Linked DNA regions of Zobellia alginiliquefaciens. The protein of the gene in region 2 binds, or shares a complex with, the protein of the main gene of each other region. Links are inferred from orthologs where the notes say so. Each region holds a gene or a part of one and is shown on either strand. Other genes may lie near its edges.

Region 1 (16,045 bases), 2.2 Mb from region 2 along the record:
CAATAGCGGTTTGATTTGTTTTTACGGCATCTAAATATCTTCCCACTCTAATATAGATATGGGAAGGCATATGAACAATATGGCCTGCACCGGGCATGAGGGAAGCCAATTTGTCCGCACTTTTTACGCCCATATCCGGATGCGGTAATTCTACCATGTGTATATAGTAATGGTGTCCGCCAGGGTTTTCGGGCTCAAGTTCCATAGCCTTTTCCAAGGCCGTTTTTGCTGCTTTGATATTCGGGCCTGGGTTTCCGTTCTTGTCCCAATAGTTCCACCTTGTCGTATTCATGGCCGACTGTGCAAAGAGAATTAGAATATTGGCATCGTTCGGATACTGTACGACCACTTTTTCCATTTCCTTAAAATAGGCAAGGTCCAGAAGGTCCGGGTCCATGTCAAGGTCTGTACTGTATCTGGCGTTCAGTGCTTTTATTAAAGCTTGTTCTTTTTTATTTGCGGTTGGTGCCATGTTATTGGCCATGACCAATGCTTCGTTAATTTTGGTTTTTCGTTGTTCGTCCGGTAAGGGGTCGTTAATATTTGGGCCAAGGGCATACGCTTGCCCCCAGTACGCCATGGCCGATTTGGAATCCAATCTGGCGGCTTCCAAAAAAGACCTATGAGCTTCTGCATGGTTAAAGGCGTAGGACAGCTTTATGCCCTGGTCAAAGAATTGCTGAGCGCGCTCATTTTTTGTAGCTATCGGAAAATGAAGATTTCCCAAGTTATTGAACAATGGCGAAATCTGTTTGGTGGTATCAACTCCGTTCAACATAAATTTTGCCGGAGTACACTTAGTAAAACTGAACGACGCTTTTTGATACCCGTTTATTTGGTAAGAGTTGGCATCCTTATGTAAAAAATATATCGTTAGGAAGAATAATACAGTAATCCAAGGTAGTGGAAGTTTTGCTTTCATAGCGCCTTTCTTTTGGTTCTTAATAATAAAAGGGGGAGGCAGATGATAAGCCAATGGGGTTACAGTTCTGTAATTGATAGAAAAGAGCACAGACTTATAATCCTAACTAAATTAAAAAGTAATGAATGTAAACAATGCGGTTTTGTACAAAAGGGCTATTATCCTGTTCACTTTACCGGTATTTCTGTATAAATGGAGTCTATAGAAACTCAAACGGACGCGTATGTAAAGCGTCCGTTTTAAGTTATTTAAATTTTAGGCTGATAGAAACAGGAAAGTTACGGTTGATAAGAAGGTAATTCAACCACATAGGATTCAACTGATTTGCCATCATCGCTACCACTCCAATCCGAACCAAAAAGCACGCGTGTTCCCGATGGACTGATTACAGCATGAGGTTCGCCCCAATAATCAAATTCATCTTCATCAGCTCTGTGGTGTCCAATTCTATATACTTCTACATTTCCAGGTTCAATTCTAGCAATAACCAATTCTTGGTCAAGAAGTTTTTGCCCGTCTTGTTCAAAACCAATCATAGAGGCGGCAATCCATCCCGGATTTTTATGAGCTACGGCAGAAATATGAGTTCCGCTTTTAGGATAATCATATCCTAAATCTTCAGAAATTACGGGTAAACAATCACCGGTATTTAGATCATAAGCAATGATGTTACCAAGACATCCGCCATATGGACCGGCGTTAAAAGTCACTGAAAAATCAGTGTCTGTCCCATTTGCCATTTTGCCTAAACTGGAATGTTCCGGTTTTTGCTTATTGAGGTTTGAGACAAGGTTTCCGTTATCATCATAGGAAGATATGTTATGATAAAAAAGTAGGCCACTTGGAGCAGGCATTGCCGCCGTATAGTTAACGTCGTTGATAGAAAAGGCGGTCAGTTTTTGAGTCGAAAAACGATAAGCGTAGGCGGTACTGTTTTCGCATCTAAAACCTATGACATCGTTATCCCAAGAAGGCATTTGTACATCATTACCCATGCTGATTCCGCCTGTACAACCTGTAATGTCCCTAAGGTTGACCAACACTTCTTTGTTGCCGGAAGAAACAGTGTATTTAATATAATCATCCGTTGTTTTATCTAAGTAATAAAGTATATCCGGCTTATTAAAATCCCAAAACAATTGCTCAATATCATCTGGTAGAACATCATCCAGGTTTCTAATGAATTCATACGTTTTACCATCTAGCAATTGGTGTACACCATTGCTTTGGTCATATAGTATCATTCGGGTTTCGTCTGCATTCCAAGCTTGTACCGTACTGTACATGGGTTTGATTATATTTCCGTCACCGGCGTCCGAAATCCTTCGTATTACCGTTCCGAAAGAGGGATCTACAATGGTTTCCAAATAACCCGGTCTAGCAATGTCTTGCATAGGGTGCGGTTCTAGGTCATTGGCCGTTAGCTCCGTGGCAACAGCAACTGAATTTTCGTTTTCACCGGTGGGGTTTTCTTCGGTGACATCCTCTTCTTCCTCAGTGTTCTCTTCTTCGGGAGTTACAGATTCCTGTTCTTCGGAATCGTCACTAGGGGTTAAATTTAAGTTGTCGCTAGTACAGCTTAGAATGCTGAAACCAATGCTAAAAATTAACAGGTAGATTTTCACTTTGTTCATAAGAAATAGATTTCGGGGTTTAAAAATGTACGCATAAATTGATGTGATGGTTCTTATAGCTTTGATTTTTAACAGATTGCGATCTGCTTTAAACCTTGGCTTAAGTGAGGTTTAAGTGTTTTGGTGGAAAGTAAGTGGAGGGCCAATGGGTTATGGACTTCTAATTGTACCAATTTCAGTGTCGATAAATCTTTTACTGATAACATCAGGAATGACTTTTAGACAGAAATACAGTCAAAAAATCATTCTTTTAATTATAAATTCACTCGGACTACTTTGGGCATTATTTTGGTTTTTGTTAACCACACCAAAAATGGATTGATTTGTAACAACGGAAAATAACCGTTGCTAACTAAGTCTTCTCTATAATTATACAGTTTAGTTTTTAACTGTAATAAATATGGAGCTTTTTCATAAGCGAAAATTCCTACAAAATAATCGCTAATTGTAAACGATTATACTTAAAATAATAAATATAAATTTAGAAAGATTCGATAGTGATTGACTTCAGCTAAAATAGTACGGAATACTGTAAAATATGGAGAGCAATATTTTTGAACAGGAACTGTTACGTATAGACAAAACAAATAAATCAAATCCAAGCTTACCTATGAAACGAATTAACAGCCTACTCTTAATGTCGTCCCTAGCAGTTGTGAATTTTAGCTGTGACAAATCTACATCAGATGAATTTGAAGATGTAAATGGGAATATAGAAACCAAACTTATAAGTTCTATAGATGTAACCTCTGCTGAAGATTCAGATGAGGATACTAAGATATTATTTTCATATAATGCCGATCTTCGATTGACCTCTATTTTTGATGGTACTGAAACTACAAATTTCGTTTATGAGAATGGCAATTTAAGTGATGTGACCGGTCAGGGTGATAATGGAAATGTAGAGGAGCTATATGATTCTCCTTATGATGCTTTTGAAACAGGCCATGTTGAAGAATATGATGATAACGGAAACCCTTCAGTAATAAAGTTTGTTGAGTACAATTATGATTATATGACAGGCGAAGAAGAAATGGTGTATTTTACGGCAGAAATCTCTTATGATAATAAACCAAACCCATTTTACAAGACAACTGAGGCTGCCGGTATGATTGATGTAATGGACAAAGTGCAACTGAATTTTGCCGTAGCGCCACAACCACAAGAAATCTTGAAAGCAAAAGCATTGTTCCCTAACAACAATCCTTCTCAAGTGGTGTACAAAAATGAGGAAGGAGAAATAGAGTATACAATTAACATGTCCTATACTTATGATGGCGATTACCCAACGTCTGCAACAGTTTCTTCGGTTTCCGCAGATGGTGGTGACAGCGAAACTTTCTTGACTACATTTACGTATGTGGGCGAATAAAAAAGGAATTTTTAGAATTTGAGTTAGAAAAGCAGCTGTAAAGCTGCTTTTTTTGTGTTGTACTTATAAAACAGATAAGATTCTTTTTTTATATCGTATTGGAGTGCCAAATATGAGGTATTAGAAAGATTTCATTTGGTTAACTGGCGATTTATCTCATTTGAATGCCTATTTTTACTGGATAATCGAGATTAAATCCGCCTAGGCTTGCCTTGAAATCAAAGTGTATTCCTTTTTATGCCTAGTGGGATTTTCCCAAGGTAGTTTATAACAAAATAATAGCCCATGCTTCATTTAAAATTAGCTACTGATCCACGTTGGGTTAATATAGTTGAAAAAAACCTAGAGGAAATACTAACGGATCATGCATGGTGTGAACAAAAAGCGGCTACTAACGCCATTACTATAATTACGCTCAATTCTGAATATCCGGATTTAGTCACAGACTTGCTTTTATTGGCGCAAGAAGAATTAGTTCATTTTCAAATGGTCCACGATATTATTAAAAAGCGCGGGTATACGTTAGGTAGGGAGCGCAAGGACAGCTATGTTAACGAGTTGTATAAGTTCATGAACAAAGGAGGAAGTAGACTTCAGTCTATGGTAGATAGACTTTTGTTTTCGGCTATGATCGAAGCCAGGAGCTGTGAACGTTTTAAGCTACTTTCGGAAGAAATAAAAGACCCGGAACTTTCAAAATTTTATCGTGATTTAATGATTAGCGAAGCAGGCCATTACACTACTTTTATTGGTTTTGCTCGTAAATATGGCCAAGATGTTGATGTAGATAAACGTTGGAAAGAGCTGGTAGCGTTCGAAGCAGAAGTGATAAAGAACTACGGAAAGGATGAAACCATACATGGGTAAAACATCTACACTAAGTTTAAAGTTTAAGTGTATTTAATTCTTGAATCAGAAGTTTTTAGTTTGAATTTTATTTGTAATTAATTGAAAGCTAGAAGAGGTATGGTTATAATTTTAGAGTATAACCAGTATCACATATTTTGTACAATATGACTAGTTTTTAAATCTTGTCTAGTTTCTTTTATTAAACAAATTCAACGGCGGGAACTTGTTTTGGAGGTTAAATTAACTCCATTTTACAAGACAACGAAGGCTGCCGGAATGATAGTTTTTTCATATCCGCAAATGGAGGTAAAAACAAAACTTTCTTGACCGCATTAACTTACGTTGGGAAGTAAAGGACAAAATTTAATAAATAGTAAGAAGCAGCTGAAAAGCTGCTTTTTTCATTAGGTGATACTATTAGCCCACCATTCCATTTATAAATATGTCTATGAACGTTTTCATTTTTTGAAGTATGCGTCCGTCTATTTCACTAGCTTTTAAAATGCTAGGTCTGTCGTCCAAGCAAATAAAAACGTCATCTTTTATGGGTTCTCGGTTTGTATTCGAGACGATAATACCTATAAATTTTTCAGGTACCTTCTTCTCATTTTTCCTTGACTTTTTTTGCAGGCTCTTCTTGATTTCTTTATCGTCTGTAGTCAAAAGGCTTTTAAAATGACTCATGTATTTGCAATTGATTACAGGCTTCCTATTTAATATGAGGAGGGTTGACAACGGTTAGAAAATCGATGTATTGAAAAATCAACAACTTCTATCAACCAAAACCCTCATAACATTCGTATTTATGTTGAAATTTTGATACTTTTTCAAATTGAAAAATATTTAATACTTAGTACTGCTTTTTAGAATATAATTCACTATGTTTCAGCGGAAAATACAGTTTGTCAAATTATTTACTTTAAGTAGTTTTTGACTTTTATATTTAATAGGATTTCACTTACAGTTGTGTTTTTTTAAATGAGTTCAACGAACAACATTTTTGCGATTTATTCCAGCCAAGATAAAGATGTGCTGCAGTATCTATTGCCTCATTTGCAACCTTTGGCAAAGGACTTCAATATAGCTATTTGGAGTGATGATGCCATTGATGGAGAACAGCCGTTAAATCCACAATATTCTTCACAATTGGAGCGTGCAGATGTATTTCTATTTTTACTCAGCAATGCTTTTATGAATTCGGAATTTATCAAGTATGATGAATTTAAAAATGTTATAGACCGCTATAAAGAGGGTGGGGCCACTGTTATACCTATACTTTTGGAAAGTTGTCCATGGGACATTGAATTCACCTCTGACGATTACAATTTTAACTTTAAGGAACTACAAGTCTTCCGTAGAGATGAAAAACTAGTAGGCGGTTGGAACCCAACGGATAAAGTTTGTATGCAAGTGGGCTTTTATGTTCGCGGTTTACTTGCATCATATTCTAAAAAAATTGCTTTGGAGGAATCCGAAAACAAGGGAGAGAAGAAGGAGCTGAATAAAAAGAAGGAAGAGCAAATTGTAATGAATTTTTTCGGAGAAAGCGAGGTTGATACTAAAGCCGATATCGAGAAAAAACAGAAAGAAGAAGCTGAATTAAAAAGGAGAGAGGAAAAAAATAAAAAACTTAGAGAAGAGGCCGAAGCTAAAGAATTAATTAGAAGAGAGAAAAGGCAAAGACAGAAAGCGGAAAACCAAATACGAATTGAAAAAGAGGTCCAGGCGAGAAGAGTAGTAGTTCAAGACGAAAGCCGAGAAAGAGAATTTATAAAAGCTCGTATAGCAATAGGTGAGAAAAGGCACGAACAAGTAACACAACCGCTAAGAGACGCGGCATGGGAAAAAGTATTAGGGGAGACAGTTACGACCCAAAGAATACCGAATAGAAAAAACGGCCTTGCAAAATATAATTATCGATTCAGTAATAAGAACACGATAGAGGCTCGAACTATAGTTCCGGAAAGTAAGCGTGCCAAAGAAGAACCTATAATCCAAATAGTAGTAGAGGAGAAAAGTAGCGCAAAAATTGCAATTCCTCAGAGAGAGACGCAACGGGAAAAGATATCAAATGAAACAGTTCCGGTAGATCAAACCGTAACTAGAAAAACTAATCTAGCAAGACATAACTACCAATTTGACAGAAAAAGGGAGGTCGAAGCTTCTGAAGTTATTCAAGAAGAAAGGTCGGTCAAAGAAGAACCAAAGACCCAAATAGTCTTAAAGGAGGGAAGATGGACTGTACTTTTGAAAAACTTACGAGAGGCGCAATGGGACAAGAAACTATATGAACGGGTCGCAGTCCTCAAAACAATTACGAAAAAGAACTTTACAAGAATTAATTATCTATTTGGTAAAAAAGTAGTTGCTGAGGCCAAAAGTTTGGTTCAAGAAGAAAGGCAGGTAGATAAAGAAACGAAAATTCAGGTTCCTGTAGAGGAGAAAAAACCTAGCGAATTAGTTCAGGAACTGAAAAAAGTCCTAAAAAGAACTGGGTTGGCTTTGCGAGAATATCAAGAGCAAAGCGCAGAAGGGATTAAACACTTTTTAAAAGCAGCAAAATCCAAAGTAGCAGGAAAGAAGGTTGAAAAGGGGAGAATAGTTGAGGTGTTAAACAGCGTCACAAATAAAACTCGAACCACTTTACAAAAATATAAAGTCAAATCAGCTACAGGATTCAGTCAATTTTTTAGGGAAGCCAAGAATTATATATATGCAAGTAAGATAGGAAGCGTTCGTGCTGGCCTCTTAACGGTAGCACTAGTTATTTTTGGCATATTGATTTACGTAATTCAAGGAGATTCTGAAAAACAGCCGATTACACTATCGGAAATTGAGGAAGTGCCAGTCGATTCTGAACTTGATTTAAATTCCGATTCTGATTTCACTGCTGAAGTAATTACAGAAAAGAAGCCGGAGAATCAGGCAGCGGCTATCCTAAAACTAGGTATTGGAGATACATATAATGGCGGTATCATTTTTGCCTTTGACCCATTGAACAAAACTGGTAAAATTGCTTATATGGAGGATAAAGGTCCCATGGCATGGAAAGATGCGATGAGTATTCACGAACAATTAGGTGAAGGCTGGCGGTTGCCTGAGATAGATGAATTGCGTCTCCTATATAAAACTATCGGACAGGGTGCGGACAACGAAGGTAAATTCGTAGCCGAGTTGTATTGGAGCGCTACACCTTTTGACAAGCATCAAGCGCGTCTTGTAAAATTCAGTGATGGCAATGCCTCGTATCACTATAACAGCTCAGGAACACATCGGAAATTCCGGGTCAGGGCCATAAAAGATCTTCAGCTATAGCTAAGAAGTTGGGAATTACAGAAAAAATCAGCCAATCTTTTTTTAGTGATATTCCATTTTTATTTTTCATAAAGTTGATGGAATAGAGATAAATGAAACTATAGTTACTTCCCGATACAAAAGTTAGCAAATATATTCCCCAACAACTCGTCATTCGTCACTTGCCCTGTGATTTCCCCTAAGTGGTATAGCGCTTCACGAACGTCTATGGCCATCAGGTCGCTAGAGAGGTCTTCTTCCATGCCAAATTGCACTTTTTCTATTTCTTCCAGCGCTTTTAGCAAGGAATTGTAGTGCCGTGTATTGGTGACTATAGTTTCGTTATTACGAAGGGCTCCAGTGTTTACAAACTCCAAAAGACTATCCTGTAATTCTTCTACGCCTTCGCCTGTTTTTGCGGAGAGGTAATTTACATTTTGTAAATGCTCGGAAATGGTATTTTTATCGGTGTCTGATAGGGTATCGGCCTTATTGACCAGAAGTACCAAAGGTTTCTGAGGATTCTGATTCTTAATTTTCTCGTAATCAAAAACAATATTTTTCAGCTTTTGTTCATCGGCGAGAATTTTCGAGCCATCAACTAGAAGCAATACTACTTGAGCTTGTTCAATTTTTTCGAATGTACGTTTTATCCCCATGCCTTCCACAACATCTTCGGTCTCACGAATTCCTGCGGTGTCAATAAAACGAAACCCTATACCACCAATGGCTATTTCATCTTCAATAGTATCTCGGGTAGTTCCGGCAATGTCGGAGACCAGTGCACGTTCTTCGTTTAAAAAAGCATTGAGGAGGGTAGATTTACCTACGTTGGGTTCGCCTACAATGGCAACAGGAATTCCGTTTTTAATTACATTTCCTACCGCAAAAGAATCGATCAGACCTTTTAAAACTTTCTGAATACGTGCCAATAGCTCTTTAAATTGAGTACGGTCCGCAAACTCTACATCTTCTTCGGAAAAATCGAGTTCAAGTTCTATGAGCGAAGCAAAATTTAGAAGTTCTGTTCGTAGGCTCTTGATCTCATTACTGAACCCACCACGCATCTGCTGCATGGCAATTTGATGACTAGCGGCATTATCACTGGCAATAAGGTCGGCAACAGCTTCGGCCTGACTTAAGTCCATTTTGCCATTTAAGAAGGCTCTTAGTGTAAATTCCCCGGCATCTGCGGTCCTGCAGCCATTCCTAAGGAATAATTGAATTATCTGCTGCTGTATATAAGGGGAGCCATGGCAGGATATCTCAACTACATTTTCTCCGGTGTACGAATTTGGACCTTTAAAAATGGAAACTAAAACTTCGTCCAGAATCTTATTATCTTCTGTAATGTGACCTAAACTAATAGTATGGCTCTTCTTTTTTCTTAAATCTTTACCATAGGCAGATTTGAAAAAAGTAGCGGCAATGTCTATTGCAGTTTCTCCTGAAATACGAATGACGGCAATTGCACCAGCGCCCGAAGGGGTTGCCAATGCTATTATATTATCGTTTGGGACCATTAAAAAGTTTTTGCAAAAATAGGGAAAAACAAGTAGAAGCAAATGTCAATTTAAGACATCAAAAATAAATGACGCTAATGTTTATGAATTAAGGAAAATAATTACCTTCGCCCTCCATTAACTATTAAAACTATATTATTATGAACATGCGAGTATTGACATTTTTGGTGTTTCTAGTTGGAGTTTCAACTTTCTCATTTGCACAGGAAGACGGCGGGGTTAAAATGGATTCCATATCCCAGGTTGAGCAGGCGGAGCGTGAGGCCAAGGAAATCAGAAGACAGATAGAAGCGGCCGAAAAGGAGGCAAAAGCAGCTGAAAAAGAAGCGAAAGCGGCAAAAAAAGCACAGAAGAAATCAGAAAAAGCTCAAAAGAAATACGAAAAGCTTACAAGTCAAATCAATTCTATAAAAAAGGGATTGGAAAAAGATGAAAAGAAGGTTGCTAAAATAAGTGACAAAATGGAGGTTGATAAAATTAAGGGCAAACTTTCTCCAAATGATGTTGCTAAAATTGAAAAGAAACTGAATAAAATAAAAGTTAGCATGAACAAAAATCAGGAAAAACTGATTAAGCTAGAAAGAAAGTTGTAAACAAGTAAAAAAATATATTTTTCAATCCCGTAAGAACCGATTCTTACGGGATTTTTTGTTTTGTAATGTAACATTTCCTCTTTTTGTTCGTCGTATATACAGAACCTCTAAAACAATCAAAAAATGGAAATCATTAATCAAAACAAAACATTAGAACAGAATAATCAACTGTTGGTCATTGCCCATTTATCACAATTCTTAACGTACATAACAGGTTTTGGCGGCCTCGTAGTTCCTTTGTTGTTGTGGCTTACCTCTAAAGACAGTGTTGTTGGTATGGACGAGCATGGCAAGTCTATTATAAACTTTCAGTTAACTGTATTACTCGGGACTATTATTAGTGTTCCTGCTATATTACTTTTGGGCCTAGGTATTTTAAGTTTAATTTTTATAGGTATCGTAGCGTTTATAATCCCTATAGTAAATGCAGTAAGAGCAAGTAATGGCGAAAAACCCAATACCTTTATGACTATTCCTTTTATATCTTAAAATATAAAAAACATATATAAACAAAAAGCCCCAAGAAGTATTTCTTGGGGCTTTTGTATTTTAAAATAACTTCCTAGCTGTTCAGCATCACCGGCATTACTAGCATAGTTACGTTTTCTCCTTCATCAAGACCGTCAATAGGCGTTAGGATACCTGCTCTGTTCGGTAAGCTCATTTCTAATGATACATCATCAGAAGTAAGGTTGTTCAGCATTTCTGTTAAGAAACGAGAGTTAAAACCTATTTGCATATCGTCTCCCTGATAAGAACAAGTTAAGCGTTCTTCCGCTTTGTTACTGTAATCAATATCCTCGGCAGAAATATTCAGTTCTGCGCCAGCAATTTTAAGTCGTATCTGGTGGGTAGTTTTATTGGAGAAAATAGCCACCCTTTTTACAGAACTCAAAAATTGATTTCTGGCGATAGAAAGTACATTAGGGTTTTCTTTAGGAATTACGGCTTCGTAATTAGGATATTTTCCATCGATTAGACGACAAATAAGCTCTGTATTCTCAAAGCTGAATTTGGCATTACTATCATTATATTCAATTATAACATCCGATTCGCTACCGGCCAAAATTCCTTTTAACAGCGTCAAGGGTTTTTTAGGCATAATGAATTCCGCAACCTGTGAAGCCGTAACATCCGTTCTTTGGTATTTTACCAATTTGTGGGCATCTGTAGCGACAAAAGTTAAATTCTCCGTAGAGAACTGAAAGAAAACGCCGCTCATTACCGGTCTAAGGTCATCGTTACCTGCAGCAAATATGGTTTTGTCAATAGCAGTTGCTAAAATATCGCCAAGAAGGGTAGTGGAGCTAGGGTTGGCCAGTTCAACTGCTTTTGGGAATTCAGCACCATCAGCGTATGCCAATGCGTATTTACCGTGATTAGAGCTTATTTCTACGGTGTTATTGTCTTCTACAACAAAAGTTAGCGGTTGTTCAGGAAAAGTCTTTAGCGTCTCCAACAACAAACGAGCGGGAACGGCAATGGTTCCTTGGTTGTCCGAATCAACATCTAATACCGAGCTCATTGTAGTTTCAAGATCAGAAGCGGAGACCGTTAATTTGTTGTTATCTAGATCGAATAAAAAATTGTCTAGAATAGGTAAGGTGTTACTGTTATTGATAACACCGCCTAAAACTTGTAACTGCTTTAAGAGATAGGTGCTGGATACTATGAATTTCATAGGAGAATCGTTATTTCAATTTGTGGTATATAGTGTCTAATATGTCTCGATATTGATACAAGCTTCGAAAAACCTGAATGAAACAAAGATATTTGAAATGCATTTTTTACCGAAACAAACTTATTAACATCTAGGCCCCGTATTTACGCCTTCTAAAATAGCTGAAAATTGCTCCAAAAAGAAGTGTCAACCCCACGGGAAGGCCAATATTTATTAGTTGCCATTTAGTTTTTTGGTCTGTCATCTTTTGGTCATCCAGAAAGGGTACCGCAACTTTTTTATTTCTAATGTTTATAAGTCCTTTTTCGTCTAAAAGGAAATTCAACGCATTTATTAAAAATTCTTTATTGCCGTAATAGTTGTTTGTCCATTTATCATAGCCTAATTCTAACGGCCGGTTGTTCCGTATTTGATTCCGGATAATATCGCCATCGGAAACCACCAAAATTTGGTTCTTTTCACCTTTGTCCAAAGCCCCTTTTAAAGAAATTGGTTTGATTCTATTTGCGAAGGCCGAGGTGAATTTTCCCGATACCAGAACGGCCAGCGGATTATTTCCTTTGTTGTACAGCTCTTTTTTGGGAGGTGTGTTAATAAGGTCTAGGCTAATTTGTTTTGGTGTGCCGTCCAATTTAGATAAGGGTGAGCTTGATAGAAGTACCGTTTTTGTATAGGTATTGGCTAAAGTGTCTATAGAATTGGCAAATTGAAAGCGAATAGCTTCTAGGTTATTGTTGATCGGATGGTCATTTTTTGAAAAAACCATAGGATTGTAATACCATGGCACGGGATTGTATTCGGAAGCGTTACCTTCCCCCGAAGCTAGGACAATTTGGGTAAAATACATGTCGTTTACCAAATTGGGATTCACTCGAACGCCATATTTAAAAAAGAAATCATTCAGGTTTAAATCCCTTGGCAATGCCATGGCCGCTCCATTTTCGTTAAAAAGGCTATCCAATTCCATATCTACCTGGTCAATGAGCCACATAGATTTTCCTCCGCTCACTATATATTGGTCCAACACATATTTCTCGGCATCCGTGAACGGCTCTGTGGGTTTGGCTATTAGCGCCAAATCGTAGTTTTTAAGCTGGTCTAGTGTGTTTTGAGGATTGGTAGCTACCGAATCTAAAGTAATAGCACCAATATTATAGTAGTCTTTTATGGAGGTCAAGAAATCCGCCAAGTGAATGTCATCTAACTCACCATTACCTTTTAGTACTGCAATCTGTTTTTTTTCAGTTATGCTTATTTTAGCAAAAGCATGCGTAAAAGCATATTCTAAATGTTGAACGGAATTGTTGACTCGTTCTTCGGTGGTAGCGCCCAGTTTGTTTTTTAACAGGGGAATCTTAACGGTCTTATTGTTGTAGTTGACCATGGCCCATGGGAAAACAATTTCTTGTGAAGTCTTTCCATTTTCTTCAACTGTAATTTGAGCGGGAGTCAGTCCTAATGCTTGCAAATCTGTTATGGTGCCATCAATTTGTGAGGCGTCCTCCAACGGATTTATAAAACTGAATTTTATATTACTGTTCTTTGATGCAAATTCCTCCAGTAGCTGGCGCGTCTCGGTCTGTAGTTTTATGAATTCAGGAGGAAGGTTTCCATCTAAAATCACATCAACAATAACAGGTTGGTCAAAAGATTCAACAGTTTGTAGGGCTTCTTCGGATAAGGTGTACCTGTGGTCTTCCGTAAGGTCAAAGCGCGTATACACCCAACCGGAAATAAAATTCAATACGATTAGAATCGCTAAAGCCGAAACTATTGGAATTAGATTTTTCTTCATCACCGGTTCGTGTTTTTAAGTTGTATAACGGTTAGAAAAAGAAAGAAAATGGTTAAAGTGATAAAATATACTAAATCTCGTGTATCTAAAACGCCTCTTGCTATACTTTCAAAATGGTGTTTCATCCCTAATTTTTCAATGAACACTAATGTTTCTCCTTCAAAAAGAGTGGCAAGACCTTCAAATCCATAATAAAAAAGGAAGCATAAAATTATTCCTACTATAAAAGCGACAATCTGATTTTCTGATAAGGTTGAAGCCAATAAACCTATTGCCGTATAACAACTCATTAAAAATAAGGTACCAAAATAAGAGCCTAGAACCAGTCCGGTATCTAAGTTGCCGTTTGTGGTACCCAATTGCGAAATGCTATAAACGTAGAGAAGCGTGGGTACAAGAGCTATAAGTCCTAAAGCGAAAGTTCCGAAGAATTTTCCAAGAACCGTTTCCCAAATTGAAATGGGTTTAATAAAAAGCAGCTCTAAAGTCCCTAATTTTTTTTCTTCAGAGAAACTTTTCATGGTTATAGCGGGTATCAGAAAAAGAAATACCCAAGGCGCTAGGAGAAAAAAGTTGCTTAGATCGGCAAAGCCGTAATCAAAAATATTAAAAGGGCCTTTGAATACCCAAAGGAACAATCCGTTCAGTACAAGAAAAAGCCCGATGACCAAATACCCTATGGGCGATGTAAAGAACGATTGTATTTCACGTTTAAAAATGGCAAGCATATACGGCTTTAGATTTTGAACGCCCCAGTTCATAAGGAGCAAAATACATTCGGTTTATGGTTATTTTTAAAACATACTTAAAAGTATAATCCCAAATTTATAAACAATTATAAATTAAACGAACATTTGTTAAATACAATCCAAGTCGTTTTTCAATCTGTTATGAGAAAGTAATGGTAATGGTGTCTCTAAAATCAAGACCAAGAAGGGTAGAGGCTCCGCCAACTGTATTCAGGTCGCTTTTATAAATAGCAAGCTGAATGTAATTGGCGCTATTAAAGAGTGCTAACCGGTCTCCAGCACCTTTACGCTGACTTTTCTCAAGGTCAAAGTTGATGATGTCGCTGTACTTATTATGAATCTTGGTGAACTTGGTAGTCCGCGCGGTAATCTCAAAATCCCTCCCCTTACGGTAGGCTTCAAAAAAGTTCTTACTAATATTGGTTACCACGTTTCCATAATTATCAATGTAAACAACGCTGCCAATTATTTTACTTCCATTATCAGTAACGGTAGGTGAGAACTCCCTTAAATCTTTAAGCTGGTCAAATGATCTTCCTACCACCTCTAAAGTGCCGCCCCGAGCTATATGGCAGGCAACCTGAACGAACACGTCCAATACGGGAAAAGAACCGTGACTAGGATTGGGAATATTTAATTCCACTACCTTTTCAGGTTTTATTTCACTGGTAATAAGACCAATAACTCCATTGTTGGCGCTTATGAAATAATGGCCGTTTACCAATACTGCCACATGCTGGTTCTCTGGTGTGGGTTCTGAGTCCACCCCAACAATGTGTATAGTGCCCTCGGGAAAATGCTTGTATGAATTTTCTAGGATATAGGCACATTCTTGAATGTTGAACGGACTTATGTTATGGGAGATATCAACTATTCTGGCATCGTTAAGTTCCTTATATATGGTTCCCTTAAGGGTGCCTACAAAATAGTCTTTAAGACCAAAATCTGTGGTTAGCGTTATAATCGGATTCATAAATTACTTTCATTTACATCAGGAAAAACAGGTATTTTGTTAAATTGGAATAAACGACCTGTGAAGCGTGAAACCGTAATAACTACGCTAAACCTGTATAGAAAGCTGTGCAAGATGCTATTTGAGAATAAATGAATATGATTATTTGAGTTCGCTATCATACAGTAATGTTGATATGTTTTAGTTAGGCAAACTGAAATTTTCGTTAAGTTTGTTAAACAAAATTATAACAAAAAAATAGCCAAGCGAAATATTATGTTCACAGGCTTTCATTTTAACACCTCTGTTTTTTGAACGAACTTATATTAGAACTTACCGAGATAAGCCCAAGAGAATTTTTTGGGCAACAAAATGAAAATATTGACTTGCTTAAAAAGTATTTTCCAAAGTTGAAAATAGTAGCTAGGGGAAGCAAAATAAAAGTCTACGGCGATGAAGAACTCCTTGAGGAATTTGAACGGCGTTTTGATATGCTTACGGTGCACTTTGGCAAATACAATAAACTGGACGAAAATATAATCGAAAGGGTACTAACCAGTAATACGTCTTCAGATTATGAATCGCCGGCAAATAGTGGCGAAACATTGGTGCACGGTGTTAATGGTAGGCTTATAAAGCCACAAACCGTAAACCAGCGAAAGTTAGTTGATGCGGCCAAGA
Region 2 (15,966 bases):
TTGCTAAACAGAAGATCAGAATTTATAATACTAAATATGTAAAACCGAAACAACTTATTCAAATACCTAAAACCGCTGCCTTTTACGCAGCGGTTTTTTTTGGATATATATTGAATAAAACAATAAACAGCTCAAGGAGATACACAAGCCCATTGTTTACTTATAACATTCTCCTACAAAGAGTATGATATATTGTTATAGGAAAAATCAATAACCGCATGTAACCCAAAAATAAATTTGACAGTAAAAAAGGGTCATATATCCAATAAATTACCCCTTCGTCTATCTTTTGAAATAAATAAAATATGCACCCTATTTTCTTGTCACTTTATCCAATTAATGTGTAGGCCTCGTCAGTACATCGTAGCTTTGCCATGAATCTCAAAATCTATGATATGCGGAAATTATTACTTTTTAAAGAAATTTATGTAGAGGCATTTAGAGACTGGACCTTTAGAATACTCACAAAGTATTTTAAGGTGTACACGTGGTTTTGTTTTGCCTTATTGATGATTGTGATATATGCTTTTATTTATCGGGTCTCTACGGGCTTTGCATTTGCTTAAACTAAAACAGTGTAAATAAAAAAACGCCCATCTGAGAAGATGGGCGTTTTCGTTATAATACATTCCGTACTAGTAACTATTTTGCAGTCTTTCCTAATTGTAATGTCTTTAGTATTGCTTCTAATTCAAAAAGGTCATTTCTCTTTTGAGTAGCGGGAGCAAAAACAAAGCCTTCTAGAACCAATTTTCTATTGTTAGCCTTATCGTTTAGAATATAGGTCAAAAAAGGTCCGGCCATAGGATAATTCTTAATATCCCAAAGTCCTCTTACCTCTACACCTTTTAATCCTGCTATTTCTACAGGGTAGATATAAGGAGCAAATGCCGGTTCCGTACGCATGTGGGTTATTTTTCCTGTAACATCCGGCCCAGGAATGTATTTGGCTCCAACAGAATCGCGCATTGCCACAATATCTTTCACCAAAGTAGAATCATTATCAAAGCTATTGGCAGGCATCTCATACACGATTATATTAGCGGTGCCCTTCTGTATTTCACGGTCAATCCACACAAAATTATCTTCCTGCTTACCCACCTTGTAAATGGATGGTATTTTCAATTGAATACCAAACTTGTCCTGCAACTCGGTTTCTTTATTCAATGAGCGGTCAAAACGTTTTTGTGCAGCTTCAATTTCCATGTTCTTAAAAGAAGTGATAATATCATTGGCTTTAGCATTAATATTTTCAATGACCTCAGTCTTAGTGGTGCCCTTAATTACCCCAACGCGTTGTGGAGAAGCGTACATATCCTTCTTTATGTGAGCCAAGTTTAACGAATCTTCCGCCACATAAAGAATAGAGCGTGTATTCCTTATAGAACCCGTAAAAAACTTAGGAGCGATCTGATCTATAGTAAATAAAGGCTCATCCATAGGCATGCCCACAACAGGAGCAGCAAAATGACTTCTAATACTATCGCCCACACTGCCTTTCCATAGCTCGTTATCAATTACAACGACCATAGAGTTTATTGCTCCAACGGAAGTAGGGAGGTAGTTTTGGTTCTTACTGTCTTTACAGGATAAAAATGCTAAGGAAAAGAGTAAAAATAGTGTTCCAGCTTGTTTCATTTTGGTATAGGTTTACGATGAACATTCGCACAATTTCAATTTTGTGCCCGGTTTTAGATTCTTACCGCTAATACCGTTCCATTGTCGTAAATTTTCAACAGAAATTCCTGGATATTTTTTTGAAATGGTCCAAAGTGAGTCACCACTGCGCACTGTATGGGTCTTTGTGCCGGGTGGAAAACTTTTAGCAGAGCTAGATGTTTTTGTAGAAACCACTGCAGCGCTTGGCATTTTTCTAGGAAAAATAGTTAGTCGTTGTCCTATTCTAAGATTATTACTGCGCAAGCCGTTCCATTGTTTTAATTGACTTACGCCAACCCCGTAACGCTCGGCTATTTTACCCAAAAAATCTCCACTACGAACTTTATAACGAATACGATTATCTTCCGCTTCCTTTGCCATTTGTGCCAACGGGCTTTCTTTGCTTTCCAATTCTTTTTTGATATGGGCATAGATAGCTTCCTCATTATGCACAAAGCTTCCTACTGCATATTTTGGCAAACGCAACGTATGATTCTTCCCTTCTATAAAGGGAATAACGTCTAATTTATAAGAAGGATTTAAAACCTTTAATTCCTCTTTGCTAACTCCGGTCAGTTCAGAAATTTGATCAAAAGTGATGAAACTTTTTACGTGTAGAGTGTCCGTTTCAAAATAGGCCCTTTCTATCTTTTCTCCTCGTAAACCATGCTCATCCGCATATTCAAAAAGGTACATAGTTGCCAAAAATGCAGGAACATAACCGGCTGTTTCCCTAGGTAGGTAACGCCGTAGTTGCCAATAATTCTTTTGGCCACCAGACCTTCTAATAGCCTTGTTTACATTACCGGGTCCAGAATTGTAGGCTGCAAGGGCCAAATCCCAATCCCCATAAATATCATAAAGTTTAGAAAGAAATTGACAGGCTGCCGCAGTAGATTTTATTGGATCACTACGATCATCTACATAACTGGACACATCTAATTTATATTGCTTACCGGTACCGTACATAAACTGCCAAAGACCTGTTGCTCCAACACGTGAACGGGCTCTTGGGTTCAATGCCGATTCTACAATAGAAAGATATTTCATCTCCAAAGGAATATTGTAGTTGTCCAGCTCTTGCTCAAATAGAGGAAAATAAAATTGGCTTACGGTCAACATACGCTCCATTAAATCTCTTTTTCTGAAAAGAAACGATTTAATGACGTTCTCTAAAGAAGGGTTGTAAGCAATATTGAAAGGTGTTTTTTGGTTTAGTCTATCCAAACGAGCCTTCAGCGTATCCGTAGGAAGAGAAGTAGGATAGGTTTTATCATAATCTAACGTTTCCACCTCACGGAACATTTCATCGGAAAGGGATGCATTTGCGTAAAGTTCCTTCATCCAAAGGCTGTCATACTTGGCAGCTTCAGGCAAATCTTGAAGTCTTAGTCTTAATATAAGACTGTCTTTTGATAAGGTTAGTGGGCTATCATTTAAAACCACACTATCCTTAGCCATCTCCTCCATCTGCTCTAGGCCTTTCATATCCATGGCCAGTGTATCCACTACAACCTCTTCCGTTAGCTCGTCAGAAACCACAACCGAATCTTTCTCCTGTTCTTGTGCCACTACGGGCAACGCCAAAATAAGACCTGAAAAAATCGAAAGAAAACGTTTTTTACTTTTTATCATTTAAAGTGCATATATAGCGGTACGTACAGCTATGATTAACATAGGGTTACAGCGAACTGTAACCCTACTAAAATCGTACTTTTTTCCGAAAAAATAAAATTTTTACAAAATTAAGCGTTTCGCCCCGTTTATCGATAACGCCTTTATTGACCGATTATTGCAGCGATACCAGGTAGGGTTTTACCCTCTAGGCTTTCCAACATAGCGCCACCTCCAGTAGAAACATAACTAACCTTATCATCAAAACCGAACTGTTTAACAGCAGCAACGGAATCACCACCTCCTACAAGTGAAAAAGCACCGCCTTGCGTAGCCTCATCAATATAATTACCTAAAGCGATAGTTCCTTTTGCGAAGCTCTCCATTTCAAAAACACCGATAGGACCGTTCCAAAGGATGGTTTTTGACTTTAAGATTACCTCCTTAAAATTCTCCAAAGTTTTTGGACCAGCGTCCAATCCTTGCCATCCGTCAGGTATTTTGGTTACGTCTACAATTTGCGTATTCGCATCGTTTGCAAAATCATCTGCAGCCAATACATCAACAGGAATATGAACTTGTACATTCTTCTCTTTGGCTTGTTTTAAAATATCCATGGCCAAATCCATCTTATCATCTTCACAGATGGAATCACCTACTTGCCCACCCTGTGCTTTTATGAACGTATACGTCATACCACCGCCAACTATCAGGTGGTCTACTTTGTCCAAAATGTTTTCAATAATGGTAATTTTTGAAGAGACTTTTGCTCCTCCTAAAATTGCCAAAACTGGCTTTTCGCCGGTTTGCATTACTTTATCAATTGCTTCAATTTCTTTAGCCAACAAGAATCCAAAACATTTTTTATCCGTAAAGAACTTTGCTACAATAGTGGTTGAGGCATGTGCTCTGTGTGCAGTACCAAAAGCATCATTGATGTATATATCTCCTAATTTAGAAAGTTGCTCAGCAAAACCTTCGTCTCCTTTTTCTTCTTCAGCGTGGAACCTTAAGTTTTCCAATAATAGTATTTCACCTGGTTTAAGTTCAGCAGCCGCTTTCTCCGCAACATCACCCACACAATCCGCAACAAATTTTACCGTAACACCAATAACATCCGAAACTTTATTCGCAATATGCTGTAAAGACAAATCGGCAACTTTTTGTCCCTTTGGTCTTCCCAAGTGGCTCATTAAAATGGCACTACCACCATCTTCCAGTACTTTTATGATTGTTGGCTTCGCCGCTTCTATACGGGTAGCATCGGCAACATTAAATTCCTCATCCAATGGAACGTTGAAATCAACGCGAATGAGAGCCTTCTTATTTTCAAAATTAAAGTCGTTTACAGTTTTCATGTTATTCGGTTTTAGAGAGTCGCAAATGTAATAAAAAGGATGTTAGACTGGTAGTACAAAACCAATAGACTCTAGATATTAACCATATTTAAGAAGTTGGCACAGTTGAATCGTATGTATTAAAAAAGTTATCTTTGGCCCATGTTGTTCAACGAGATTTTAGGACTATCACACATCAAGAACCATTTGGCCACTAGTGCCGATGCAGGTAGAATTCCTCACGCCCAATTATTTGTGGGTCCGGAAGGATCCGGAACCTTGCCCATGGCCATTGCCTATGCGCAATATATTATTTGTGCCAACAGTGGCGGAGAGAACAACGGACACAACCAGAGCTGCAATCTTAAATTTGGTGCACTTTCCCATCCTGATATGCATTTTGCTTTTCCCGTTTCCAATTCGGATAAGGTAAAAAGCCACGCTGTCAGTAACCACTATATGGAAGAATGGCGAAAATTTGTAAAAGAACAACCTTACGGAAATCTTTTTGATTGGTACCGTTTAATAGGAATTGAAAAAAAACAAGGTCAGATCGGGGTTGATGAAGCCCAGGATGTTGTTAAGAAATTAGTCTTAAAATCCTACGAAGGAGGATATAAGGTGATGGTGATTTGGATGGCCGAGAAAATGAATACCGCGGCAGCCAACAAGCTTTTAAAACTAATTGAGGAGCCTCCTAATAAAACCGTCTTTATTCTTATTACCGAAGACGAGGAACAAATTATACAGACCATACGTTCTCGGTGTCAAGTCTTACATTTCCCTCCCCTAGCCGAAGAAGCTATGGCCAATGCCCTAGTTGAAAAAGGAGCGTTAAGAGAAGAAGCCTTGCGCATAGCCCATGAAGCTAACGGAAACTTCAACAAGGCATTAGATTTGATGAATGAAGACTCAGAAGATTTAATCTTTGAAAAATGGTTCGTGCAATGGGTACGGAGCGCTTTTAAAGCCAAAGGAAATAAAAGCGCCATCCAAGATCTTATTATGTGGAGCGAAGAAGTAGCTAAGACCGGTCGTGAAACACAAAAGAAGTTCTTACACTACTGCATAGCGGTAATGAGGCAGGCCATGCTCATTAATTTTAATGCCAAAGATCTCTCTTTTATGCGTATCCATGCAGATGGTTTTAGTTTGGACAAGTTTGCTCCTTTTGTTCATGAAAACAATATTCTAACTATTGTAAAAGAACTTGAAGATGCTATTTACCACGTTGAACGAAATGGGAACTCCAAGATTATTCTTACAGACCTTTCTATAAAGTTAACGCGTCTCTTACATCGAAAAGCAGCATAGGCTGTACTATACTACGGTTTTTTTTTGCTAACTTAATAGCAACCAACCCCAAAACCATAGTCTATGGATTCTTTTCTAAACTCCGCCACCGAAATTTTAATCTTGATTTTTCTAATAATTGTCTTCATTCAAAGTAGTATAGACAAAATTTTTGATTGGAAAGGAAATCTCTCTTGGCTCAAAGAACATTTTACGGGCACCCCGTTAGAAAAGCTTGTCCCTTTTCTCTTGGGCACCCTAGTGTGGATAGAGATGGCTTCGGGTGTTTTATGCGCCGTTGGGCTTTATCAAATTTTAATCATAGGAGAAAGCAGCATTGCGCTTTATGGCAGTATTCTATCATGCGTGTCGTTACTGATGCTTATGTTCGGTCAACGTATGGCCAAGGATTATGAAGGAGCCAAGACCATTGCCGTATATTTCATGCCTGCCATATTTCTGGTCTACATCCTTCAGAGATAAAAAAACGCCCGTAGATAGAATCTACGGGCGTTTCAATAATTTTTTTATGTAGGTTTACTTCTTGTACTTATCGTTCAAAAGTTTTACGATTTCCGAAGTAAGATCATTAGCTTCTGCACCGTACAGCACGCTACCACCATCACCACCTCCAAGAATGTAGCTATAGCCATTTGCTTTTCCGTAAGCCTTCACTTCTTTCTTCACCTTACTGATAATACTATCCATTTCGGTTTGGCCTTCCATTTGAAGTTGTTGATCTTCCTGCTGCAATTGCTGCCCTATCATTTGCCCTCTTTGTTGCATTGCACCATACTCTTCCTGCGCTTTTTGCTGGGATAATTTTTGAGCTTTAGCTTGAAACGCCTGAGCCTCCATTTGAAATGCCTGAGAAATACTATCTCTCTTTTTGGTCAGCGCATCAGCTTTAACTTTGAATGCCGCTTCAACATCAACTTTTTCTTGGTATTCTTCCATCAACTTTACATTGTCTACAAATCCAATTTTTTCTTGTTGACAAGAAACCATTACCAACATCAAAAATACCACTACTACGTTTTTCATAATTCAGTTTATTATTAGTCTACTTTTTACTCTTAACTAATTACTTCTAAAATTAGACTTCATTAAATTCTAAAGAAATTAATTTACAAGTTGCGCAAAAATAGAAAAGCTTTTTTAATTGTTGTCATCTAATTTTTAAATGTCGATGAAGAAGCTCCTATTCATAAAAAATTTAATTCGATATCATTATTAGCTCCTAAAACAGCCCATCAACAGTCTTTATACTTCATTCGATAAAGTATAAGTGAAATTTATCAAAAACAGCACTTTACAAAATCCATAGAGGAATTATATTTTTAAAATCATACAATCACTGGGCAATGGTAGCCAAACAGCCTTAAAACGGCTTAAAATAAGTTTTAACGTAAATAACGAGTATTATTGCTGCTTTTTTAAAACATAGATTATAGAGGAAGGTTGACCCGTGAATATAGCTTTAAGATTAGACCAAAAACCGATTAGAAATGATTTCATTAAATTTTGTTTGCCCGTCTTATATTTCTCCGAAAGTATAGAGACGTAAAAAGCATCAAACCACATTGGTTTGGTTTTCACCAATTCCATTCCGTGTTTTGCAAATATCTTATGTATGGCTTCTTTTGAAAAATGCCAAAGATGTCTGGGCACATCATAAGCTGCCCAAAATTCTTTATAGTGTTGGGCGTCGTAAGATTTAAAATTCGGAACAGCAATAACAAGCGTTCCATCTTTCTCTAAGTTTTTCTTTATTGTTTCTATTTGCGAATCTAAATCTGGAAGATGCTCTAGAACATGCCAAAGTGTAATTACCTGAAATTTGGTATTAGGCAAATCATCTAAACCGGCTAACAATTCCATTCTCTTTTCGCGAGAACGAATCCGAGCATCCTGGTTGGGTTCTACTCCCTTAACGGACCACTTCCATTTTTTTGCTTCCAACAAAAAATCCCCGGTACCTGCACCAATATCCAGGAGCGTTTTATTTTGCTTTGCGTATCGGTTTATCAAAAAGACTTTTTGAGAAAGACTGATTTTTTTGACCGCCTGATACATTTTATCTATAACAGATTTAGACGAATCGGTATGCGAAATATAGACATCACTTTCATAGTATTTTTGAAGATCTTTTGGTTGGGGTTGTGTTACCAACATTTGAAGTTCTTCATCTAAAAGTAATTCAAAGTCTTCGCCGGTAATTGAGAAGTCTTTAGTTTTTAAAAACGGTTTCATTGTAGTTGTGCGTGGTGAGGTATTCTTTTTTGAGAGTTCGAAGATAATTTAAAACTGGCTCTCTAGAAAACGAATTTTCATGAACACAGTCTTTTTCATAATCGCGATTTATTTCAATAGCTAAATGTCAATTATTGGTTCTGGTCATATCATCTCCCCCAACAAAATTAACATCTTCTTCATTGGCTAAAGCTGTATTCAAAGTATCGTTAAAAATAGCAGGAGCTAGTTTCAAAACTTTGGCAGGAATTGAGGTCTCATAAAACACGAAAAAAATAATTTTTCCATTAATCTCAAATGGGAAATCATCATACACATAATTGTAAAATGCTTCGATTATTTGGGGCATTCAAAAATGAACATCTTTATTCTGGAAAGACTCTTTTTGAACTTCTTCTTTTTAAAAATTTTATACTCTTTTATGCTTGCCGCAATCCGTACCGAAATGCAAGATTGAACTGTAACGACAAGACACAAAACAAACAGATATCGCTTCATCTAAAAGACGTTTTTGATTGAAAAAATACATCAACAAAAAATCAAGTCCAAAACAATTTTACACCTCCCTACTCGTTCTATATAAACAGAAATAAAAAAAGGATTTCGAACCCTTCTACTATAGAACTGGCTGGGAAACCCTTAAGTACTATTCTTATGTATATTTTAAAAATGCACGTTATATAAGCTATAGCGTTCGCTGTAGTAAGGTTCCTTTAGTCGTATCCGCACTATTCTTATCTAGAATAGCAGTGTGGAAACGACATATGTTCCACGTGGAACGTTCTTAAATTCTACCTTCCTAGATACACTAGAAGCACACTAATATCAGATGGATTTACACCACTAACTCTAGCTGCCTGTGCTATAGTAACTGGCTGTATAGAATTCAGTTTTTCCCTTGCCTCGTAGGACAAAGACTTAAGTTTTGAATAGTCAAAATTTGCCGGAATTTTTACGTTTTCCAAGCGTAATAATTTATCAGCATTATTCTTTTCCTTAGCAATATATCCCGAATACTTTACCTGAATTTCGGTCTGTTCTAGTACCTCTCGGTCCAGCTTATTCTCTTCCACAAAACCGGAAACTGTTTCCAATTGTAGCATGTGATCCATGGTTACTTTAGGTCTTGAAAACACCTTGAACATCTTATCGGATTGTTTCACCAAAGCGGAATTTACACTCTCCAAAATAGGATTAATATCCTCTGGTTTAACACTGGTTTCTTTAAAGAAATTTACGAATGAATCAGATTTTTTCTCCTTCTCCTCCATGCGGATAAGGCGTTCTTTTTTAGCTAAACCAATCTGAAAACTCCGTGGAGTTAAACGCAAATCTGCATTATCCTGTCGCAATAAAGTTCTGTATTCTGCCCTAGAAGTAAACATACGATAAGGCTCTTCCGTACCCTTTGTAATTAAATCATCAATCAAAACACCAATATATGCTTCGTCTCTTTGGAGAATAAATTCCTCTTTTTCTTTAATTTTTAAATGGGCATTCATACCAGCCATTAGACCTTGGGAAGCTGCTTCCTCATACCCGGTAGTTCCATTAATCTGTCCAGCAAAATACAGGTTCTCCACAAGCTTAGTTTCCAAAGTATGTTTCAATTGTGTGGGTGGAAAATAATCATATTCTATAGCGTAACCAGGTCTGAAGAACTTCACATTTTCAAACCCTACAACCGAGCGTAATGCCTTAAATTGAACATCCTCCGGAAGGGAAGTTGAGAAACCATTTACATATACTTCTACCGTATCCCAACCCTCAGGTTCAACAAAAATTTGATGACTATTCTTATCTGCGAAACGGTTAATCTTGTCCTCAATAGATGGACAATAACGAGGCCCCACACTTTTAATTCGACCATTGAACATAGGTGATCTATCAAAACCATCACGCAACACATCATGAACCAACTCACTTGTATGGGTCATAAAACAATCACGTTGGGTAGTAAGAACCGGCGTCTGCAAATACGAGAATTTCTCCGGAATCACATCCCCTGGCTGAGGAATCATAACCGAATAATCCAAAGAACGACCATCAACACGTGGTGGTGTTCCAGTCTTCATACGTCCACTTTCAAACCCCAACTGCAGCAATTGTTCGGTAATTCCAGTAGCTGCTTTTTCCCCTGCTCTTCCTCCACCAAACTGTTTTTCGCCTATATGGATAAGTCCATTTAAAAATGTACCGTTCGTTAGAACAACGGATTTAGATCTAATATCAATCCCTAAAGAACTCTTTACCCCTACTGCTTTACCATTCTCAATTAGTAATCCACTAACCATTTCCTGATAAAAATCAACATTAGGTATGTTCTCCAACGCCAGACGCCATTCCTCCGCAAACCGCATACGGTCATTTTGAGTACGTGGACTCCACATGGCAGGTCCTTTGGACTTATTCAACATTTTAAACTGAATAGCGGACTTATCTGTGATAATTCCACTTAATCCTCCGAGCGCATCAATCTCACGTACAATTTGTCCTTTGGCAATTCCTCCCATGGCAGGATTACAAGACATCTGACCGATAGTCTGCAAATTCATGGTTACCAAAAGGGTCTTGGAACCCATATTACCCGCTGCCGCAGCGGCCTCTGCCCCTGCATGTCCTCCTCCTACTACTACAACATCATACTCCTCTGCAAACATCTCTTATCCTTATAAAATGTGATTATTTACTTTACATACACCACCCTAACCTTAAAATACGGGTCTGGTATGTCCTTATTGTTCCACGTGGAACATTTTAATTTTTTCGTTTTCCTTACCACGCATTAGGGTTACCTCTGCATCGGACTTATCCTTAAAACCAAAGAGATGTAATATGCCATGCGCCATAACCCTAAGCATTTCCTCTTCAAATGAAATGTTGAATTCCTTAGCGTTTTCCATCACCCTATCAACAGAGATAAAAATATCCCCTCCAATGACTTTTCCTTCTGTATAATCAAACGTCAAAATATCAGTATACGTATCGTGATTAAGATATTTTTCGTTCATATCAAGAACCTCTTCATCGGAACAAAATACATAGTCAATTTGATTCAACTCTCCCCCTTCAGAACTAATAACAGAACCTAACCAATCTACATACTTGCCCTCATTCTCCAGAATAAAGTCCGTCTTATAATGAAACTCAATCATCCGTTTTAAAATATTCTTTAACCATATTTTGAAAATTTTGGCGCAAAGGTAAGCTTTGTCTGTTTAAAATCTCAACTTCATTACGATAATTCTCTAATAATGAGGGTTTAGTAGTAATAGGATTATCAAACTGATTGGTATTGGTATTACTCTCTCTTTCAGGTTTTTTACCTTGTTTTAACGCTGCATTTTCTAACTTCAACATTTCATACTGAATGTTATTAATCTTGGACATACTGCGCTGAGTAAAACCATTTTCTAAAAGATCATTCTCAAAATCCTCCATCTGCTTAATCAGCTTCTCTGCAAGTTTTTTATCCCCAGCATTCATCATGTCCTCTAATTGCTGTTCCAATTGCTGACGCAACATCTGCTGCTCTTTGTAAATTTCATAAATCTCCTCAAGTTCTGATTCCGACAGTTGTCCTGAGCCATCACCAGAATCACCCCCTTGCTCTTTTCCACTACCGCCCTTGCCATTTTTTCCCTGTTGCTGGTCTCCTTGATTAGATTCTCCTTCACCGGGTTTTTGCCCTTCCCCCTTTTTAGATTCTCCCTTATCACCCTTAGAGCCCTCTCCTTTATCCCCTTCACCTTTACTAGGCTTTCCTTCTCCGGGTTTGCCCATTCCTTCCATTTTCTCTTTTAATTCCTGTTGCCCCTGAATAATATCTGGCAATTGAAAACCTTCTCCTTTACCCTCTCCTTTACCAGACATCATGCTCTGTTCCATATTATCCAATATTTTAGCAAGAAAATCAGCTAAACTATTGGAAGCATTAAGCACATATTTTTGATACGATACACCTTGGTATATTTGATTTTCCGCAACGCTCTCCAAAGTCTTATCCACATTATAATACACTTCTGTAATCTGTTCGTTTACGAACTCAGATAACTCCGCACGCCTTAACGATAAAGCAAAAAGGCTATCATCTACATGTTCAAACAAATCACGAAGCTCTTGTTGTTGGTGTATAGCGTTAGAAAACTGCGGACTATCCGCATCAACATCTTCTAGACTATCGTACAACTTTTCTTGTTTAAAAGAGAAGGTAATCAGGTTATCCAATATTTGTCTTAACATTTCAGCATCCTCAGAAATGGAATCTCCGCCGCCACCTGAGGACGATTTTCTAAGCGCTTCGCTCATTTGCTTCATTTTCTGAGCTGCAGATTTTTGTTTCTTAGTTGCCTTTTCCGCTGACCCCTTACTACTTTCTGGCTCTGAAAAGCTAGGTTCTTCTTTTTTAATCTCTTCTAAAGCCTCTTTCTGATCCTCTTTAACATCTAACTCTTTCTGGTGATCACGGCTCAAATCAAGCGGTTTCTTAAGATTTAAATTGTCGTTATGCAACTCATCTAACTCCTTCGCTATGTTATCAAAGGATGTATTCAATTCCTTCTGCTCCTTCTCTTTATCCTTTACTCCAAAATTATCAGCAGCCTTTTCCTGCTTTTCAGCCAATTTTTCCAAATCACGAGCCAGTTGATTAACCTTTTCAGTAACATAATACCGTTTGGTCAATTCTAGCAACTGCTCCAGGTTACGTTCGCTGTTCTGCTGTTTCTTTCCTAGGTCTTCTAACCTCTTTGTTAATTCAGATTTATCAATCTTATCAGCTATTTTATTAAGTTCTTGCAGCAACTTTTCATTCTTCTTAGCCTGTATTTCCTGACGTTCCAAACGTTCCTGCAACAACTGGTTTAACTCATCATCTTTATCCATCTTACTCAGGTTCTCTTTCAGTTGTTTACTGAACTTTTCCATCTGACTTTCCTGCTGTTGTTGCTTTCTTAGAAAATCCTTAACCTGATTTTGGTCAGTAAAATTAAACTGGGTCTTCTCTTTTTGTTCCCTATTAATGTCCTTAAGACTCTCCTTCTGCTCCTTAAACTTATCTAAGGATTTATCAAGGTTATTGATCAATGATTGTTGTGATTCCAATTCTTTATTCCTAAGCTCATCTTCGTCCAACAAAGACAATGAAAACACTTGGGATTTTATGGACTTTCCTTTATGAATAGCATCGTTATCCACCGCTTCAAAGTAAAAACTATAATTCGTATCAGAATCTATTTCCAGCCCAGAAGGAAATGTGTAATAAAATTGATCAAAATTAGAATTAGGATTGTTCAATAGTATGGTTTGCTTGTTTTCCGGATTATCATCGGCATAACATATCAATTTTATACTGTTTAGTTTATAATCATCCGTTGCCTCACCTGCGTAATAGGCTACATTAGGATTGAGTGAGTCTAACACCTGCTTCACTTTAATGGATGGATACGCATCCCTAATAACAGTTAACTTATAACTTAATTTCTCATAATGAGATACATTGTCATTAGAAGTAGCCACCTCATAATCTAAATTGCTATACACTCTCTTTTCTAGATTAAAATCAACATTACTTTTAGAAAAATCCTGAATGGTATCTTCAGTAATTAATTGGACAGTACTGGTATTTGAACCCGTAATTTTCCAACTAACCTTTGTACCCTCTGGAAATATAGCATTACCCGTACTTTTCAAGGTTTCGGTCGGTTTACCGGTATAGTTGGGATAGTCCAATTCCATCTCAAAACCATCCATTACAGGCGTTTTGAGTACATTAAGTCGATAAGGTTTAGATTGCACTCCATTAGCCAAAAAATAAAAATTTACCGAATTTAAAGGAGGTGTAAACTTATAATGGTACCGACCGTTATCTTCCTGAAGAATTGATTGTTTTCCATCAACAACTATAAAAACAGTTTCGGGCTTTACACTTCCCTTAGTAATTACTTCTAAATTATATTCTTTAGCATCCAACACGTCTAAATCTTTGGTCATTAAGTGAAAAGAAAAAGGTGCTGGTGGTTCGTAAGCCATACGATAATTAACCACCCTATTTCCGGAACCAAAAAAGGGTTTGAGATTACCTGATACGCCAATGAGAAACACTACCATTGCTGGAATAGCAAGGTATTTCAAATATTTTAAGTTGTCCTTAAACTCCACAGCCTTAGCAAACGGCACTAAACGCATTCGTTCACTTCTCTGTTCAATACTAGCCAACAATAATTCCGATTGGTTTTTATCCTCGCCTAAATCAATAAGATTATACAGCTTGTCCCCAACTTCAGGAAAATGTTTACCAATTAAAACGGAAGCTTCTCTATTACTAATCCCTTGTTTTAACCGAAATAGATAGAATAAAGGCATTAGAATGTATTTAAACAGCAATAACACCTCAATACATACAAACAATAGCAGCAAGACCAAACGTCCCGTAGAGCTAAGCCAAAGTAGGAATTCAACTCCAAGTACAGCCAAAAGGAAAAGGACACCAAAGGCCACAAACAATACTACACCCTTAATGAGCATTTTAGTATAGTACTTTCTAACAAAACCGTTCAGCTTTTGCAGTATGTTCTGGTAACCATTCATAGATTGTAAAGATACAGAAAAAAGCACCCAAGGCCTTAGCTCCAAATTCAAGTCCTTTATGCGTCTGTTTAAGAGGTTTACTTTGGGGAGATAAGGTGCTTTTTATACCTTTACGCCATAAAATTTTAGCCATGAGCCAAAGAGTACGCGTACGTTTTGCACCAAGCCCTACAGGGCCATTGCACATAGGCGGTGTTCGCACTGCCCTATTCAATTATTTATTCGCCAAAAAACACGGCGGGGACTTCATATTGAGAATAGAAGATACTGATCAAAACCGCTACGTTGAAGGTGCCGAGCAATATATTGTTGACGCACTCAAATGGTGTGGCCTTGCTTTTGATGAAGGCCCAGGCCAAAAAGGTAATTTTGGACCTTATAGACAAAGTGAACGTAATCTCCTGTACAAGCAGTATGCCGAGGAGTTGATAGCCAACGGGAAAGCCTATTATGCCTTTGATACCGCAGAAAAGTTGGATTTTCATAGAAAAGACCATGAGGCAAAAGGTAAGACCTTTATTTACAACTGGCACAACCGGTTAAAACTGGATAACTCCTTATCCCTAATGCCCGAAGATGTTCAAAAACGCTTGGACGCAGGGGAAGATTATGTGGTTCGTTTTTTAACGCCTCCGGATGAAAAATTACATTTAAAAGATATTGTTCGCGGTAACATTGAAATTGACACTAATGTTCTGGACGATAAAGTTCTTTTCAAAAGTGACGGAATGCCTACCTATCACCTTGCCAACATTGTGGATGACCACCTAATGGAAATTACCCATGTTATTCGTGGTGAGGAGTGGTTGCCTTCTTTAGCACTTCACCAGCAACTATACGATGCTTTTGGGTGGAATGCCCCTGAATTTGCTCACTTACCCTTGATAATGAAACCTGTGGGAAAAGGAAAACTTAGCAAACGTGATGGTGAAAAAATGGGATTCCCTGTATTTCCTCTAAGCTGGAACGAATCCATTGGATACAAAGAAGAAGGTTATTTCTCAGAAGCTGTTGTTAACTTTTTGGCCCTTTTAGGCTGGAACCCAGGTACGGAACAAGAGATTTTTAGTCTAGAGGAATTAGTAGAAACCTTCAGTCTACAGCGTGTTAACAAATCTGGGGCCCGCTTTGATCCTGATAAAACCAAATGGTATAATCAACAGTACCTACAGACAAAAACGAATGCCGAATTGGCTAAACTATATGCAGATATCTTACATGA

The links.
Region 1: the proteins of mnmG (region 2) and mnmE are in contact, whole or in part, in a solved structure (PDB 9HIP), measured with the Escherichia coli proteins. The link is inferred for Zobellia alginiliquefaciens from one-to-one orthologs.

Annotation. Positions count from the first base shown.
Region 1 is NZ_CP119758.1:4,072,126-4,088,170, forward strand. The notes cover bases 7,396-10,370. They hold mnmE (tRNA uridine-5-carboxymethylaminomethyl(34) synthesis GTPase MnmE), read right to left. Parts: upstream 9,595-10,370; coding sequence 8,197-9,594; downstream 7,396-8,196. Other genes in these bases: P0077_RS16655 (TIR domain-containing protein), read left to right, coding at 7,396-8,092; P0077_RS16665 (hypothetical protein), read left to right, coding at 9,735-10,187; P0077_RS16670 (DUF4870 domain-containing protein), read left to right, coding at 10,311-10,370. Also shown: P0077_RS16630 (tetratricopeptide repeat protein), read right to left, coding at 1-922; P0077_RS16635 (hypothetical protein), read right to left, coding at 1,201-2,556; P0077_RS16640 (hypothetical protein), read left to right, coding at 3,167-3,928; P0077_RS16645 (MiaE family protein), read left to right, coding at 4,214-4,795; P0077_RS16650 (hypothetical protein), read right to left, coding at 5,195-5,461; more of P0077_RS16655, read left to right, coding at 5,756-7,395; more of P0077_RS16670, read left to right, coding at 10,371-10,676; dnaN (DNA polymerase III subunit beta), read right to left, coding at 10,750-11,868; gliding motility-associated ABC transporter substrate-binding protein GldG, read right to left, coding at 11,999-13,663; gliding motility-associated ABC transporter permease subunit GldF, read right to left, coding at 13,663-14,391; P0077_RS16690 (SAM hydrolase/SAM-dependent halogenase family protein), read right to left, coding at 14,552-15,385; P0077_RS16695 (PhoH family protein), read left to right, coding at 15,676-16,045. UniProt on the Escherichia coli protein: Exhibits a very high intrinsic GTPase hydrolysis rate. Involved in the addition of a carboxymethylaminomethyl (cmnm) group at the wobble position (U34) of certain tRNAs, forming tRNA-cmnm(5)s(2)U34.
Region 2 is NZ_CP119758.1:1,909,394-1,925,359, forward strand. What follows is about bases 8,383-11,278. They hold mnmG (tRNA uridine-5-carboxymethylaminomethyl(34) synthesis enzyme MnmG), read right to left. Parts: upstream 10,817-11,278; coding sequence 8,948-10,816; downstream 8,383-8,947. Other genes in these bases: P0077_RS08185 (hypothetical protein), read right to left, coding at 8,383-8,505; ybeY (rRNA maturation RNase YbeY), read right to left, coding at 10,892-11,278. Also shown: P0077_RS08145 (OmpA family protein), read left to right, coding at 1-42; P0077_RS20930 (DUF6747 family protein), read left to right, coding at 396-566; P0077_RS08150 (DUF4837 family protein), read right to left, coding at 643-1,638; P0077_RS08155 (LysM peptidoglycan-binding domain-containing protein), read right to left, coding at 1,651-3,294; P0077_RS08160 (phosphoglycerate kinase), read right to left, coding at 3,438-4,631; holB (DNA polymerase III subunit delta'), read left to right, coding at 4,773-5,924; P0077_RS08170 (DoxX family protein), read left to right, coding at 5,988-6,386; P0077_RS08175 (OmpH/Skp family outer membrane protein), read right to left, coding at 6,441-6,947; P0077_RS08180 (class I SAM-dependent methyltransferase), read right to left, coding at 7,326-8,156; more of P0077_RS08185, read right to left, coding at 8,284-8,382; more of ybeY, read right to left, coding at 11,279-11,311; P0077_RS08200 (DUF4175 family protein), read right to left, coding at 11,304-14,744; gltX (glutamate--tRNA ligase), read left to right, coding at 14,876-15,966. UniProt on the Escherichia coli protein: NAD-binding protein involved in the addition of a carboxymethylaminomethyl (cmnm) group at the wobble position (U34) of certain tRNAs, forming tRNA-cmnm(5)s(2)U34.